Regions from separate parts of the Mycoplasma sp. P36-A1 genome, predicted to be linked through region 2. Evidence: a T-box and tRNA genes for the amino acid it is inferred to sense, from the RefSeq annotation. Region 2 holds a T-box; the other holds one or more tRNA genes.
The links. A T-box is a leader RNA that pairs with one kind of tRNA and senses whether it is charged. The one in region 2 lies ahead of serS (serine--tRNA ligase), so its partner is inferred to be a tRNA-Ser.
Positions count from the first base shown of each region.

Region 1 (7,372 bases), 630 kb from region 2:
TCAGCTTCAATTACAAATATAGCTGACATTACCAAATTACCTGCATTAGAAGAAGTAAACTTTTCAAACAATAATATCAAAAATGTTGGAGCAATGGGATATTTAAATAAACTGCATACAATAAATTTAACAAATAATAGAAATATTAATAACCTTAATTCATTGTACTATGTAAGCTCATTAACAAACTTAAATGTTAGAGGAACAAGAGATGAAAATTTAAACATCTTAAGTGAATTCACCAATTTAGAGGCTTTAGATATAAGCAATAATAAACTAGATAATCTTGACTTTATTTTGCGATTATCTAAGTTAAAAGAATTGAATATATCAGATAATGATTTAACAACAATTTCTAGTTTAACTAATTTTACTAAACTAGTAGTATTAGAAGCAGATAACAATAAATTAGTTAAAATAAATAATTTACCAAAAAATATTATCAATTTAAATCTTGCATCAAATAAAATAACAACAGTATTAAACTTAAAAGATTTTCAAAAATTATCATACTTAGATTTAGCTAACAATCAATTGAAAAATATCGATTTTTTAACAGATCAATCTAATATAAGATATCTAGATATCTCAAATAACAATATTACAAGTGCAGTGCCTTTGAATACAATGAACAACTTGCAAGTTCTAACATTAGATTATAACAAAATAAAAGACAGTAATGAACTGAATACCAAAGTAAGAGAATTATATGATAGGAATGCACAAACACAGCCAGAAAGCTCTGAAAACAGCGATGGTGACAAAACAGTGAGTGAATCAGAGAGCCACTGGTACAATATTTTATTAGAAAATAAGATTCCACTAGCAATAGTAGTTTCATTAATAGTAATTGCTATAATTTTTAGTGCAGTAAGAAAGAAAAAGAATAGCAAATATGAAATGTATGAAAGTGATATAGAACCTTCAGTACAACCAGAAGAAAATACCGAAACTAAAAAAATAAATTTTGATGATGAAAATGAAAAAAGTAAATACGAAAAAGAATTAGAAGATAGAGTAAATGCTAACTCACTTGAAAATATTGAAAACAACAATATTATTACAAGTACAAAACCAGTAGATACTCAAGAAGAAAAAAGTGATGCAAGTGTAGATGATTTACCATTAGTTATGGATAAAAAAATGAGTGAAGATTATGCAGATGGAGCATTTAGTCATCCTGCATTAACAATAATAAAACCATTAAAAGTAAAAGAAGAAGAAACACAAATAGAAGAGTTAGAAAATACCAATTTTGATATCAAAACAGTAGTAGAAGAAATTAAGAAAATAAAAAAAGAAGAAAAGAATAACGAATCTAAAAGTGATGATAAAGAATTAGCAGATACAAGTGAACATTTAATGAGTAACATTAATAATAAACTAGAAGAAAATGAAAAAGCAGCTCAAACAAAAAATACTACTTCATATGAAGATAATGACTTAGGAAAATTGTTAGAAGGATTAGATTCAAAAAATAAAGAATAACACATAAATAATGAAGCTATTTTTATAGCTTCATTTATATTTTAATCAATATATAAACATAAAAATATTTAATAGAAGCTGTATAAAACACCTAATATATCAATAATTTTAAGTTTTATCATAAATATTGTTGACATGAAAAAACTATCGTGTATAATAGAGTTTGTTGGTTGCAATAACAAAAAATTAATCAAAAAAATATCTTTAAAAAGTATTGATTTTTAATTAAAAAATATGTTATAATTTCTAAGCAAGTTAATTAAAATCTTAATTAACGGGAAGTAGCACAGCTTGGTAGTGCACCTGGTTTGGGACCAGGGGGTCGCAGGTTCGAATCCTGTCTTCCCGACCATTTTTAAAAATAACATGGGGCCTTAGCTCAGCTGGGAGAGCACCTGCCTTGCACGCAGGGGGTCAGCGGTTCGATCCCGCTAGGCTCCACCATTAATATTATTAGAAACACGGCGGGGTAGCTTAGTTGGCTAGAGCGTTCGGTTCATACCCGAAAGGTCGGGGGTTCAAGTCCCTCTCCCGCTACCAATTTTTAAATTAAATAAATTGATGGACCTATAGCTCAGTTGGTTAGAGCTACTGGCTCATAACCGGTAGGTCGCAGGTTCGAGTCCTGCTAGGTCCACCATCATTTTAAATCCGGAGGAATACCCAAGCCTGGCTGAAGGGATCGGTCTTGAAAACCGACAGGGCTGTTAAAGGTCGCGGGGGTTCGAATCCCTCTTCCTCCGCCATTTAATTTAAAAGAAAAACAGAATAAAAGACATCGCGGGGTGGAGCAGTTCGGTAGCTCGTCGGGCTCATAATCCGAAGGTCGCAGGTTCAAATCCTGTCCCCGCAACCAATGGTCCAGTGGTGTAGTGGTTAACATGCCGCTCTGTCACAGCGGAGATCGCGGGTTCGAGTCCCGTCTGGACCGCCATTGGCTTCGTAGCTCAGTCGGTAGAGCAGAGGATTGAAAATCCTCGTGTCGGCGGTTCGATTCCGTCCGAAGCCACCATTATAAAAACTAAAGCCTATTAAAGGCTTTTTTTGGTTTGTAAATAAAATTGAATTGCACATAATGTTAATAAAAAGTAAAAAGACATTGTCCTTATTATAATAACCAATAAATTCTTCAACAAACATTAAATTACAAATTAAGACATGGACAAATATTGACTATACTGTTAATATTGTTTTTTAAGTTTTAATAACCATCTATAAAAAAGTGATTTGATAAGCATAAAAGATAAATATATAAACAGCGCAATTCTATATATTATAAATAATTTAATTTAAAATATAAAATCAAAAGTTTAGTTTGAAACAACAGTAAAATCAGTTACTATGCTATCGATACTAAAAATTGAATAAGAGTCATTTTAATACTATTTAAAATAATAATACAAAGTATGTTAAAAATGTTAATTATTGAGTTGTATGAAAAAGATAACTTATTAATGTCGAGAAATTAATCAATATAAATCACTTAATTATATGATACATACCAATTTTTAATAGTAATATTAGTCAAAGTTTATAAGAATATTTAATTGAATTATATACTTACACTCATAAAATAATACTATTATAATCGATAATAATTATATACCATTAATTAACACCGTTATAACAAAAAACTATTCGATTTGTAACATTAATAATTGCAAACAGTATTTTACTATGCTATAATATATTAGTCTTAAGTTACAGAACAAATAAATGCGCCAGTAGCTCAACTGGATAGAGTGCCTGACTACGGATCAGGAGGTTGTGGGTTCGATTCCTGCCTGGCGCGCCATTTTTAAATAACATAAGATATGTCGGGAAGTAGCACAGCTTGGTAGTGCACCTGGTTTGGGACCAGGGGGTCGCAGGTTCGAATCCTGTCTTCCCGACCATTTAAATGGGGCCTTAGCTCAGATGGGAGAGCACCTGCCTTGCACGCAGGGGGTCAGCGGTTCGATCCCGCTAGGCTCCACCATTTAATAAAATACAAGAGTTGGCGGGGTAGCTTAGTTGGCTAGAGCGTTCGGTTCATACCCGAAAGGTCGGGGGTTCAAGTCCCTCTCCCGCTACCAATTTTAATACGGAGGAATACCCAAGCCTGGCTGAAGGGATCGGTCTTGAAAACCGACAGGGCTGTTAAAGGTCGCGGGGGTTCGAATCCCTCTTCCTCCGCCATTAAGTTTTATTAAAAAATTGAATATTTATACATCGCGGGGTGGAGCAGTTCGGTAGCTCGTCGGGCTCATAATCCGAAGGTCGCAGGTTCAAATCCTGTCCCCGCAACCAATGGTCCAGTGGTGTAGTGGTTAACATGCCGCTCTGTCACAGCGGAGATCGCGGGTTCGAGTCCCGTCTGGACCGCCATTGGCTTCGTAGCTCAGTCGGTAGAGCAGAGGATTGAAAATCCTCGTGTCGGCGGTTCGATTCCGTCCGAAGCCACCATGTAACAAATGACATCTCTTAGAGATGTTTTTTTATTTTTATGATAAAGTTTCATCTTACTTGTATAAAAGATGTCATTTTAATAAAATAATAGTAGTATTTCCATATAGTCTAGGTTATAATTATTATAAATAAGATTGAGGTGATTTAATGAGTAATGAAATATATGGTTTAATTTATTCAACATTAGCAGGTTGTGCAATGATCGTTGGAGCATTGTTCAGTTTACTATTTAAAGATAAATTAAAAAGCTATACGCATTTATCTTTAGGATTTAGTGCGGGAATAATGATTTATGCAAGTTTAATGGAAGTCTTACCACATGGTATAGAACACCTAAGTGATTCATTAGGATCATCATTTGGTGGAGTTATGGCTATGTTTGCCTTGCTTTGTGGTGTAATCATAGCACACTTACTTGATAGATATTTACCACATTCACATGAACATGCTCATATAAATAGTAATAACGAAAATGATGATAATTCACATATTTTACGATTAGGAGTTATAACAGCAGTTACAATTGCAGTCCATAATTTATTAGAGGGTTCAGCTGTTTATTTATCGTTTATTAGTGAATTTGATACTGGAATTGCTTTAATGATGAGTGTTGCTATACATAATTTTCCAGTAGGAATAGCTATTGCTTTACCAATATACTATGCAAGTAAAAAGCCACTAAAGGCTTTAGGCATAACTACACTGTCTGCATTAGCAACAGGTCTAGGAGCAGTGTTAACACATGTTTTTCTAAAACCATATTTAACTGATAATATATTAGGATTTATCTTTGCTTTAGTCAGTGGGATGATGATATATATTGCATTTGATGAACTATTACCAACAGCAAACAAATATGGTGATAGACATAAAGTTGTATATGGAGTAATAGCAGGAATGATAGTAATGGGTTTAGCTTTAGTACTCTTTAGTCATGGAGTGCATAATCATTAGAAAAAAGGGGGAGATTAAATGTTTGAAACTCATGTAGTTATACAAGCATTTTTAATGACAATGTTTGCCGGTTTAGCAACCGGTATTGGCTCATTAATAGCATTAAGAGCTAAAACTACTAACATGAAGTTTTTAGCTGCATCTTTAGGTTTTTCTGCAGGTGTAATGGTTTATGTATCATTTGTTGAGATATTACCAGAAGGTGTTAAAAATTTAGTAGAATTTTTTGATGGTAAACAAGGTGAGTTATTTGGAGTTTTAGCCTTTTTTGGCGGTATTGCCATAGCAGCTTTAATAGATTTTCTAGTTCCAAATGAAACAAACCCACATGAGCTTGTAAGTCCACAAGAATATGAAATGTATCAAAGTAGTAGTAATGCACAAATGAGTGCCCAAGAAATTGAAAAAGCCATTGGAGCGCATTGTGCTATAAACACAAAAGAAAAGAAGTTGATGAGAGTAGGGATGATGTCAGCAATTGCCATAGCAATTCATAATTTTCCTGAAGGTATTGCAACCTTTGTTGCAGGACTATCAGATCCTCAACTTGGTATAAGTATTGCCATAGCAGTAGCAATCCATAATATACCAGAAGGAATAGCAGCTTCAGTACCAATTTATTATGCTACAAAAGATAAAAAGAAAGCATTTAAATTTTCATTTTTATCAGGTCTTGCTGAACCAGTAGGTGCAATCATAGCATACTTTTTATTAATGCCATTTTTAAATGATGGACTACTTGGAGTAGTATTTTGTGTGATAGCAGGAATAATGGTTTATATTAGTATTGATGAATTACTGCCAGCTGCACATGAATATGGAGACCACCATTTAATTATTTATGGATTTATTGCTGGAATGGCAATAATGGCTCTTAGTTTAGTTTTAATTTAATATTAATAGCATATAGTTTGCCATATGTAAACGAGATGTGTCATAATAGTGTAGTACAAATATTATTAATATTATTTTGGAGATGAATAAATGAAAAGTGAAGTTTATATTATAATTGATGAGTTATGTGTAAAGTTATATTTTGCAAACTTGAAAGCTAATTATATTTTTTCTTAAAAACAGAATATAATGATTTAAACTAGAAATAATACAAATTAGTATATTTCTAGTTTTCTATTTATTATAGTTTAAAAATATTATTAATTTTGTTAAAATAGAAATGTAGTAGAATGAGGGAGAATAAATTATGAAACTAAAAAGAAATTTTGCTTTTTTAATACTAATAACAATATTTTTAATAACAATAAATTCAATTTTAAGTTATACATTTCATGTAGCACTAATTGATAATGTAAGTGTATATGATAAAGTAAATATATATATAACTAATATCTCATTGATGACAAACGGTGGAATAATGTATATCTATAATTTTCCATTTATCTTTTCATCAATTAGTTTTGTAGTTTTAATGGCAGCGATACTATTTTTTGAAAAAACTGATGATACAAAGTATCGTTATATGAAAATAAGTGTAGTTTTAAGCTTTGTGATTTTATTTTTCTATAACCAATATTTTATGGATCAAATAGGTTTTTATTTGAATTCACATAGTATGATAAATAATCAAGTAATGTTTTTATTATTTAACTTTATTACATATAATGGTGAAAGCATAACTGTCTTAGGTGTATCTTTAATAAGTGCTATATTATATATAGTAATATTGACTGCATACCAATTTGATTTAAAGAAAGATAAAAAAATAAGATTTCTACAAAACCTAAAATAGGTTTTGTTTTAATATACAAAGGAGTAATCAAATGTTTTTTGAAAGCATCGCAATAATGATAATAGTAGGTTTAGTATTTGCAAAATTAAGTCAGAAAATAAAATTACCAGGTATTTTTGGAATGATAATAGCAGGTATGTTAATTGGGCCATTTAGCTTAAATCTAATAGATAAACAAGTACTAGATCTCTCAGATGAGATAAAAAAAATTGCTTTAATAATCCTATTACTACAAGCTGGGATTTCACTTAAGATAAAAGATATTTATAAAGTCAAAAAAGCTGCGACACTAATGTCCTTTATACCATCAATATTAGAAATAATAATTGTAAGTCTATCTACATCCTTTATCTTTAATATAAGCATCATTCAAGGATTTCTATGTGGTTGTATTGTTGCAGCATCATCGCCTGCTGTAATTGTACCTAAAATGCTTCAAATAAAAAAAGAGGGCTTAAACAACAAAGGAATAAGTGAAACATTAATATGTGCGACTTCAATAGAAGGTATTTATATTGTTTTGTTATTTGGAATACTAATACAAGCAAATCAGGCTAATAACTTTGAAATAACAAGTATTATAAACATACTAATCGCCTTAATACTTGGTTTAATTTTAGGTTTAATAATAACATATACCTATAAACTGACAACTAAAATATTTAGTTTTTCTAGTATTCAAAAAGTTATCTTAATTATTGCATTGTCATTTGTTGCTATTGGAATAGAAGTAAT
Region 1 covers NZ_CP168083.1:1,339,381-1,346,752, reverse strand. Annotated here, with positions in the region: gene ACD762_RS06565 (leucine-rich repeat domain-containing protein) at 1-1,488, shown strand, start outside; tRNA gene ACD762_RS06560 (tRNA-Pro) at 1,764-1,840, shown strand; tRNA gene ACD762_RS06555 (tRNA-Ala) at 1,857-1,932, shown strand; tRNA gene ACD762_RS06550 (tRNA-Met) at 1,952-2,028, shown strand; tRNA gene ACD762_RS06545 (tRNA-Ile) at 2,052-2,128, shown strand; tRNA gene ACD762_RS06540 (tRNA-Ser) at 2,142-2,234, shown strand; tRNA gene ACD762_RS06535 (tRNA-Met) at 2,268-2,344, shown strand; tRNA gene ACD762_RS06530 (tRNA-Asp) at 2,347-2,422, shown strand; tRNA gene ACD762_RS06525 (tRNA-Phe) at 2,425-2,500, shown strand; tRNA gene ACD762_RS06520 (tRNA-Arg) at 3,207-3,283, shown strand; tRNA gene ACD762_RS06515 (tRNA-Pro) at 3,307-3,383, shown strand; tRNA gene ACD762_RS06510 (tRNA-Ala) at 3,391-3,466, shown strand; tRNA gene ACD762_RS06505 (tRNA-Met) at 3,487-3,563, shown strand; tRNA gene ACD762_RS06500 (tRNA-Ser) at 3,574-3,666, shown strand; tRNA gene ACD762_RS06495 (tRNA-Met) at 3,701-3,777, shown strand; tRNA gene ACD762_RS06490 (tRNA-Asp) at 3,780-3,855, shown strand; tRNA gene ACD762_RS06485 (tRNA-Phe) at 3,858-3,933, shown strand; gene ACD762_RS06480 (ZIP family metal transporter) at 4,084-4,890, shown strand; gene zupT (zinc transporter ZupT) at 4,909-5,784, shown strand; gene ACD762_RS06470 (hypothetical protein) at 6,092-6,637, shown strand; gene ACD762_RS06465 (cation:proton antiporter) at 6,669-7,372, shown strand, end outside.
Region 1: it encodes a tRNA-Ser, which carries the amino acid that the T-box ahead of serS (serine--tRNA ligase) is inferred to sense. The anticodon was not compared.

Region 2 (7,372 bases):
AAAAATAGCCGATTTAGCACGTGAAAAAAGAATAGAAGGTATAACTGATTTAAGAGATGAATCAAATAGAAATGGTATTAGAATTGTTATTGAACTTAGAAAAGATGTTAATGCTGAAGTTTTGTTAAATCAACTTTATAAATTGACATCATTACAAGCTTCATTTAATGTAAATGCTTTATCATTAGTAAATGGTAAGCCAGAACTATTAGGCTTAAAACCAATGCTTAAACTATATCTAGATCATCAAATAGAAGTAATTGTAAGAAGAACAAAATTCAGATTGAAAAAAGCAGCTGATAGAGCTCACATTTTAGAAGGATTAAAAATAGCTTTAGATAATATTGATAGAGTTATTTCTATAATAAGAGGTTCAGCAAATGATGCTGAAGCAACAAGTCAATTATCAGCAGAATTTGGACTAAGTGAAGCTCAAACCAAAGCTATTTTAGATATGAGACTTGCTAGATTAACAGGATTAGCAAGAGAAAAACTGGAATTAGAATTAACAGAGTTACATAAGACAATGGCATATTTACAAGATATCTTAGATAATCATTACCGCGTTTTAGAAATAATTGGTGAAGAATTAGAAGAGATTAGAAATAAATTTGCTGATAAAAGAAGAAGTGAAATCATTGCTGGTTCATTTGATTTAGAAGATGAAGATTTAATACCACAAGAAGATATCATTATTACAATGACAACTAATGGTTATATAAAAAGACTTCCAGAAGATACTTACAGAATCCAAAATAGGGGAGGAAGAGGTATTAAAGGAATGAGCACTAATGAAGGTGATGATGTAGATCAAATAATAACATTATCAACACATGATTTCTTATTTGCATTTTCAAATAAAGGTAAAGTGTATAGAATAAAAGGTTATCAAGTACCAGAATTTACTAGAACAGCAAAAGGTCTACCAATAGTCAATTTACTTCAATTAGATGAAGATGAATCAATATTAACATTAATGAGTGTTAAAGATTCAGAAGAAGATCGTTATATGTTTTTAGCTACTAAAAATGGTACAGTAAAAAGAACTAAATTATCAGAATTTGACTCAATTAGACAATCAGGTAAAATAGCAATATCACTAAAAGAAGATGATGAACTGTTTGGGGTTAAATTAACAGATGGAAAAGCTGAAATCTATATTGGATCTACCAATGGTAAATTAGTAAGATTTGATGAAGATCAAATAAGAATTATGGGTAGAACTGCAGCAGGTGTTAGAGGAATAAACTTAGAAGGTGACAACAAGGTAGTAGGTTTAGCAACATCACTTGAAGGAAATAAAATATTAGTAATGAGTGAAAATGGCTATGGTAAATTATCTGATGTTGAAGAGTATAGAAAATCAAACAGAGGTGCAAAAGGAGTTAAAACCCTTAATATTACAGAGAAAAATGGTAATTTAATCGATTTAAGAGCTGTTTATGGTAATGAAGATGCTATAATCTCTACTAGTTCTGGAATTGTGATTAGAGTATCATTAGAACAAGTTAACACTATAGGAAGAAATAGTATTGGTGTAAGAATAATTAAAGTTGATGAAGGTCATACAGTATCAACAGTAAGTATTGTTCAAGCTTCTCCAGAAGTAGAAGAAGATAGTGAAAACTTAGAAGAAACAAAAGAAATTGTATAATTATTTAATATATTAAAGTTAGGGAATATACATTGTATATTCCCTTTATAGAAAGGAAAATTTAAAATGCTTAGTATTATAATACCAGCATATAATTCAGAAAAATTTGTTCTAAGAGCCTTAAATAGTATTGCAGATCAAACATTCATAGATTATGAAATAATTATAATTAATGATGGTTCAACAGATAATACATTAAAACTTATTACCAAATTCAAAGAGAAACATGCTAATATAGATATGACAATATTTGATATAATAAATCAAGGACATGGTGCTGCAAGAAATCTAGGTATAGAGCATGCAAAGCATGAATATATATGGTTTGTTGATGCTGATGATTTTATTTATAATAAATATTCATTTGAAAAAGCAGCATTAGATTTAAATAAATATAAACCAGACTTATATATATTTAGTGTTTTTGAAACAAATTTTGGTAAAAGAAAAAAAGTATGGAATTTCGCAAAAAAAGATAAACTTACAACAATAAAAGAAAGTCCATATTTATATTTATCACAATCATGGTCCTGGAATAAACCTGTTAAAAGATCACTTCTAATAGATAATAATATTAGATTTAATTCAGAATTAATGTTTGAGGATATTTATCTTTTTAGTGAAATATATCCAAAAACAAAAAGTATTTACATATCAACTGATATAAAATATGTGTATGTAAAGCATGAGGATTCGCTTACAGGTTCACTCAAGAATTTCAAAAAGTATCCACAAGCATTAACTCATGCATCAATATCAATGGTAAAAACAATTTTTAAAAAATAAATTATATTAAAGAATTATATCAATATGCATGTATAAATAAATAAAATTAATGATAATTGCTTAATATATGACTAAAAATAAAAATTATTTCTTTTATCATTGACTTTAGTATTTTAGTGTTCTATAATACTTGCAAGAAATAAAAAAAGCAATGATCTGGATAAGTAAGTAATTAAGTATTTAAAGAGAGCTAGTGTATGGTGTAAACTAGTAATACAATTATTGAAATCAACCAAGGAGTTGAATGATGAAAACTTAAGTTAGTATTCATTCACGGCTAGACACCGTTAACGTTTGAGTTTGTTTCACTGTTTCACGTGAAACAATAAATTAGGGTGGTACCACGACTTCTTCGTCCCTAGACGAGGAAGTCTTTTTTTGTAAAAAAAACATAGGAGGATAAGAAAATGTTAGATATTAAATTAGTTAGAGAAAATGTAGATGGTTTAATTGCGAAATTAAATACAAGAGGTCAAGATTATAGTAATCTTAAAGATGTAGTAAAATACGATGAGGAAAGAAGAGTACTACTTAACAAAGTAGAAGAATATAAGGCTCTAAGAAACGAGACTTCAAAGAAAATTGGAGAGATGAAAAGAAATAACGAAGATGTCACTGAAATAATGGCAACAGTAGATCACTATGCAGATGATATTAAATCAATAGATGATCAAGTAAAGGATTTAGATTTAAAAATATTTGAGATAATGGCAAATACACCAAATGTTCCACGTGAAACAGTTCCGGTTGGATTAGATGAAGATGACAACGTTTTACTAAGAGAAGTTATGGAAAGAACAAAGTTCGATTTTAAAGCAAAACCACATTATGAAGTTGCAGAAGCATTAGATATAGTTGATTTTGAAAGAGCTGCAAAACTTACAGGAAGTAGATTTGCGATATTAAAAGGACAAGGTGCTAGATTAGAAAGAGCTTTATATAACTTTATGATAGATTTCCATACAACAAAACATGGTTTTACTGAATATGTTCCACCATATATGGTAAATACAAAAACAATGTTTAATACAGGACAATTACCAAAATTCGAAGAAGATATGTTTGGAGTAAATGATACAGACTACTGGTTAATTCCGACATCTGAAGTTCCATTTACAAACTATAATGCTGGAGAAACATTAATTAATCCAGAATTACCAAAGAAATTTACAGGAGTTACTCCTTGTTTCAGAAGAGAAGCAGGATCAGCTGGTAGAGATACAAGAGGGCTTATCAGACAACATCAATTTAATAAAGTAGAAATGGTTATGTATGCTCATCCAGATAAATCATATGAAGCATTAGATACATTAACTGACTATGCAGAAAATATTTTAAAAGCATTAAAATTACCATACAGAGTTATTACACTTTGTACAGGAGATATGGGATTTGGAGCAGCACAAACAAATGATATTGAAGTATGGATGCCAGGTTTTGATACATATAGAGAAATCAGCAGTTGTTCAAATTGCGAAGACTTCCAAGCACGTAGAATGAATTTAAAATTTAAAACAGATGATATGAAAAAAGCTGAATTCCTTCATACATTAAATGGATCAGGATTAGCTGTTGGAAGAACATTTGCAGCATTAATAGAAAATTACCAAAATGAAGATGGTACAGTAACTATACCTGAAGCATTAATTCCTTATATGGGTGGAGTAACAAAAATAGAGTTATAAGCTTAAAACCTTACTAGAAATAGTGAGGTTTTTTTATGTAAATAAATAGTTAAATGTATAGAATTTACACATTATAATTAGTAGAGTATATAAATAAATATAATTGTATTAATGTCTATAACTATTAGAAAATACGTATAATTCAAGAAATAATATCATATTAAATAGAATAGTAAAAAAAATTGATATGAACTTAAAAGATTCACTAAATTTATACATTATTGTATTTAATTATTTACACAATTAATGTACAATATATTTAGCAGTAAGGGGTGAGATAACTATGAATATTAGAATTGGTCAATCGACTGACATACATCAACTTTTAAGTAATGAAAAGCTTATACTAGGTGGGGTAGAAATTGAATCAGATTTAGGTACAGTTGCTCATAGCGATGGAGATATATTAGTTCATGCAATTACTGAATCTATTATTGGAGCATTAGGCAAAGGCGATTTAGGAACCTGGTTTAGTGATGAAGATAATTCAAATAAAAATAGAAGTTCATTAGAAATGCTTAAAGAAGTTGTTGCTTATATGAAACAAGTGAATTATTCAATATGTAATATTGATACATTAATATTAGTGGAGAAACCAAAGATAAAAAAGTACTCTGACATGATGAAAACTAATATATGTAAAGTATTAGAGATAGAAAATGATTTACTTAATATTAAAGCTACAAGAGGAGAAAAAATTGGCTTCGTTGGAAGAAGGGAAGGGATAGTAGCACAAGCAGTAACGCTACTTGTAAAAAATGGAGAGAAACAATAAATTTATAATTATCATAGCATTAAATATTGTAGTATATGCAATTATGATGATGGCTAGTTCAAGTTATGCAGCATCAGGTGTTAGCCAAAGTCAGTATACTTATTTAACATTAGGGGCATATGGCCCATTTGTATTAGGAGAAAACCAATGGTATAGAATAATCACATATGCATTTGCACATGCTGACTTAATACACTTGGGAATGAACATGTTAGCACTATATTCATTAGCAGATCCAGTAATAAGATTTACTAGTGAAAAATTTGCAATCATAGCTTATTTCATTGCAGCAATAGTTAGTGGTTTAGGAGTAACATTCTTTACAGATACTATCGTAATTGGTGCTTCTGGAGCAGTTTATGGATTATTTGGAATATTACTATATTATGCATATAAACTTAGTAAACAAGGCTATAATGACTTATTAAGAGCATATGGTCCGGTGATATTAATTAACGTACTAATATCTTTAACACCGGGAGTAAGCTTAGCTGGTCATTTCTTTGGATTATTAGCAGGAGTAGTTTCAGCATACGTATACGATAAAAAAATTAGAAGAAATTATTGGAGATAAAGGAGTTTTAAGATGAGAAGAGTAAGAGTAAGATATGCACCAAGTCCAACAGGACATTTACACATAGGTGGTGCTAGAACAGCATTATTTAATTATGTTTATGCAAAACATCATAAAGGAGACTTTATATTTAGATTAGAAGATACAGATATTGAAAGAAATATTGAGAATGGTGAAGCAAGTCAATTAGATAACTTAGCTTGGCTTGGTATAATTCCTGATGAGTCACCTATTAATCCAGGTAAATACGGACCATATAGACAAACAGAAAGACTTGATTTGTACAGAGAGTATGCTCAAAAATTAGTAGATGCAGGTTTAGCATATGAATGTTATTGTACTACAGAAGAATTAGATGAAAGTCGTGCTAGACAAGAAAAAGAAGGACAATTTTCATTTAGATATGAAGGTACTTGTAAAAATTTAACACAAGAACAAAAAGATGCATACAAAGCTGAAGGAAGAAAACCTGCCATTAGATTTGCAGTTGATCAAGAAGCAGAATATAAATGGAATGATATTGTAAGAGGAGATGTATCATTTACAGGAAAAGATATTTCAGATTGGGTTATTATTAAATCAAATGGAATAGCAACATATAACTTTGCAGTAGTTATTGATGATTTGTTAATGGAGATTTCACATGTATTCAGAGGTGAAGAACACATATCAAATACTCCAAAACAATTAATGATTTATGAAGCATTAAAAGCTGAAGCGCCTCAATTTGGTCATTTAACATTAATTGTTAATGAAGATAGAAAAAAATTATCTAAACGTGATGAAACAATTATGCAATTTGTTAGTCAATATCGTGAAGAAGGTTATAAAGCTGAAGCATTATTCAACTTCTTTATTTTATTAGGTTGGTCACCAGAAATAGAAGAAGAAATATTCACTGAAGAACAAATTATTGAAATGTTTGATGAAAAAAGATTATCAAAATCACCATCAATGTTTGATAAAAAGAAACTACATTGGATTGATAATGAATATATAAAGGCAGAATCTGAAGAAGATACATATAATTTTGTCTTACCATACATTGAAAAAGCTTTCGATTTATCTGAAAAGAGTACAGAATGGAAACAACTAATTATTACTTTATTTAAACCTCAATTACACTATGCAGCAGAAATAGTACCTTTAGTGCAACCATTCTTTGATGCACATAGTTTAAGTGAAGAAGATATAGCATTTTTAACTGAAGTCAATGCAACAGCTGTATTAACAGCCTTTAAGGAAAAAATATTATCTGAAGAAGACTTCCATGAAGAAAAATTAAAAGCAGATATTAAAGCAGTAGGAAAAGAAGTAGGAGCAAAAGGAAAAGGATTATTTATGCCAATAAGACTTGCTGTTTCAAGTAAAAAAAGTGGTGCAGATTTACCAACAGTTATAGAATTATATGGAAAAGAAAAAGCTGTTGAAAATATAGATAAGACACTGGAGTTATTATAGTGAGAATTGATAAATTCCTACAAGTAAGCAGAATTATAAAAAGAAGAGCTGTAGCAAAAGAAATAGTTGAAAAAAAACGAGTGAAAATAAACGATAAAGTTGCGAAACCATCAACAATAGTAGAAGAAAACGATAACTTAGAAATTAGATTTGGAGATTATAAACTAATTTTAAAAGTATTAAAAGTTGAAGAAAAAGTAAAAAAAGAAAACGCAGCAGAAATGTATGAAATTATAGAGAAAAAGGAGATAATAGACTAATGGATTTAGAAAAATTATCACGCACAAAATCAAAGCGTAAAAAGAATATTATAGATAAAGCATATAAGATGTTCCTTGAAAGAGGGATATCTTCAACATCAATGAATGATATAGCTGAAGCATGTAATATTACACGTAGAACAATTTATAATTATTTCGAATCAAAAACCGATTTAT
Region 2 covers NZ_CP168083.1:7,842-15,213, forward strand. Annotated here, with positions in the region: gene gyrA (DNA gyrase subunit A) at 1-1,654, shown strand, start outside; gene ACD762_RS00040 (glycosyltransferase family 2 protein) at 1,721-2,440, shown strand; T-box leader at 2,583-2,803, shown strand; gene serS (serine--tRNA ligase) at 2,848-4,125, shown strand; gene ispF (2-C-methyl-D-erythritol 2,4-cyclodiphosphate synthase) at 4,409-4,900, shown strand; gene ACD762_RS00055 (rhomboid family intramembrane serine protease) at 4,884-5,474, shown strand; gene gltX (glutamate--tRNA ligase) at 5,487-6,935, shown strand; gene ACD762_RS00065 (RNA-binding S4 domain-containing protein) at 6,935-7,195, shown strand; gene ACD762_RS00070 (TetR/AcrR family transcriptional regulator) at 7,195-7,372, shown strand, end outside.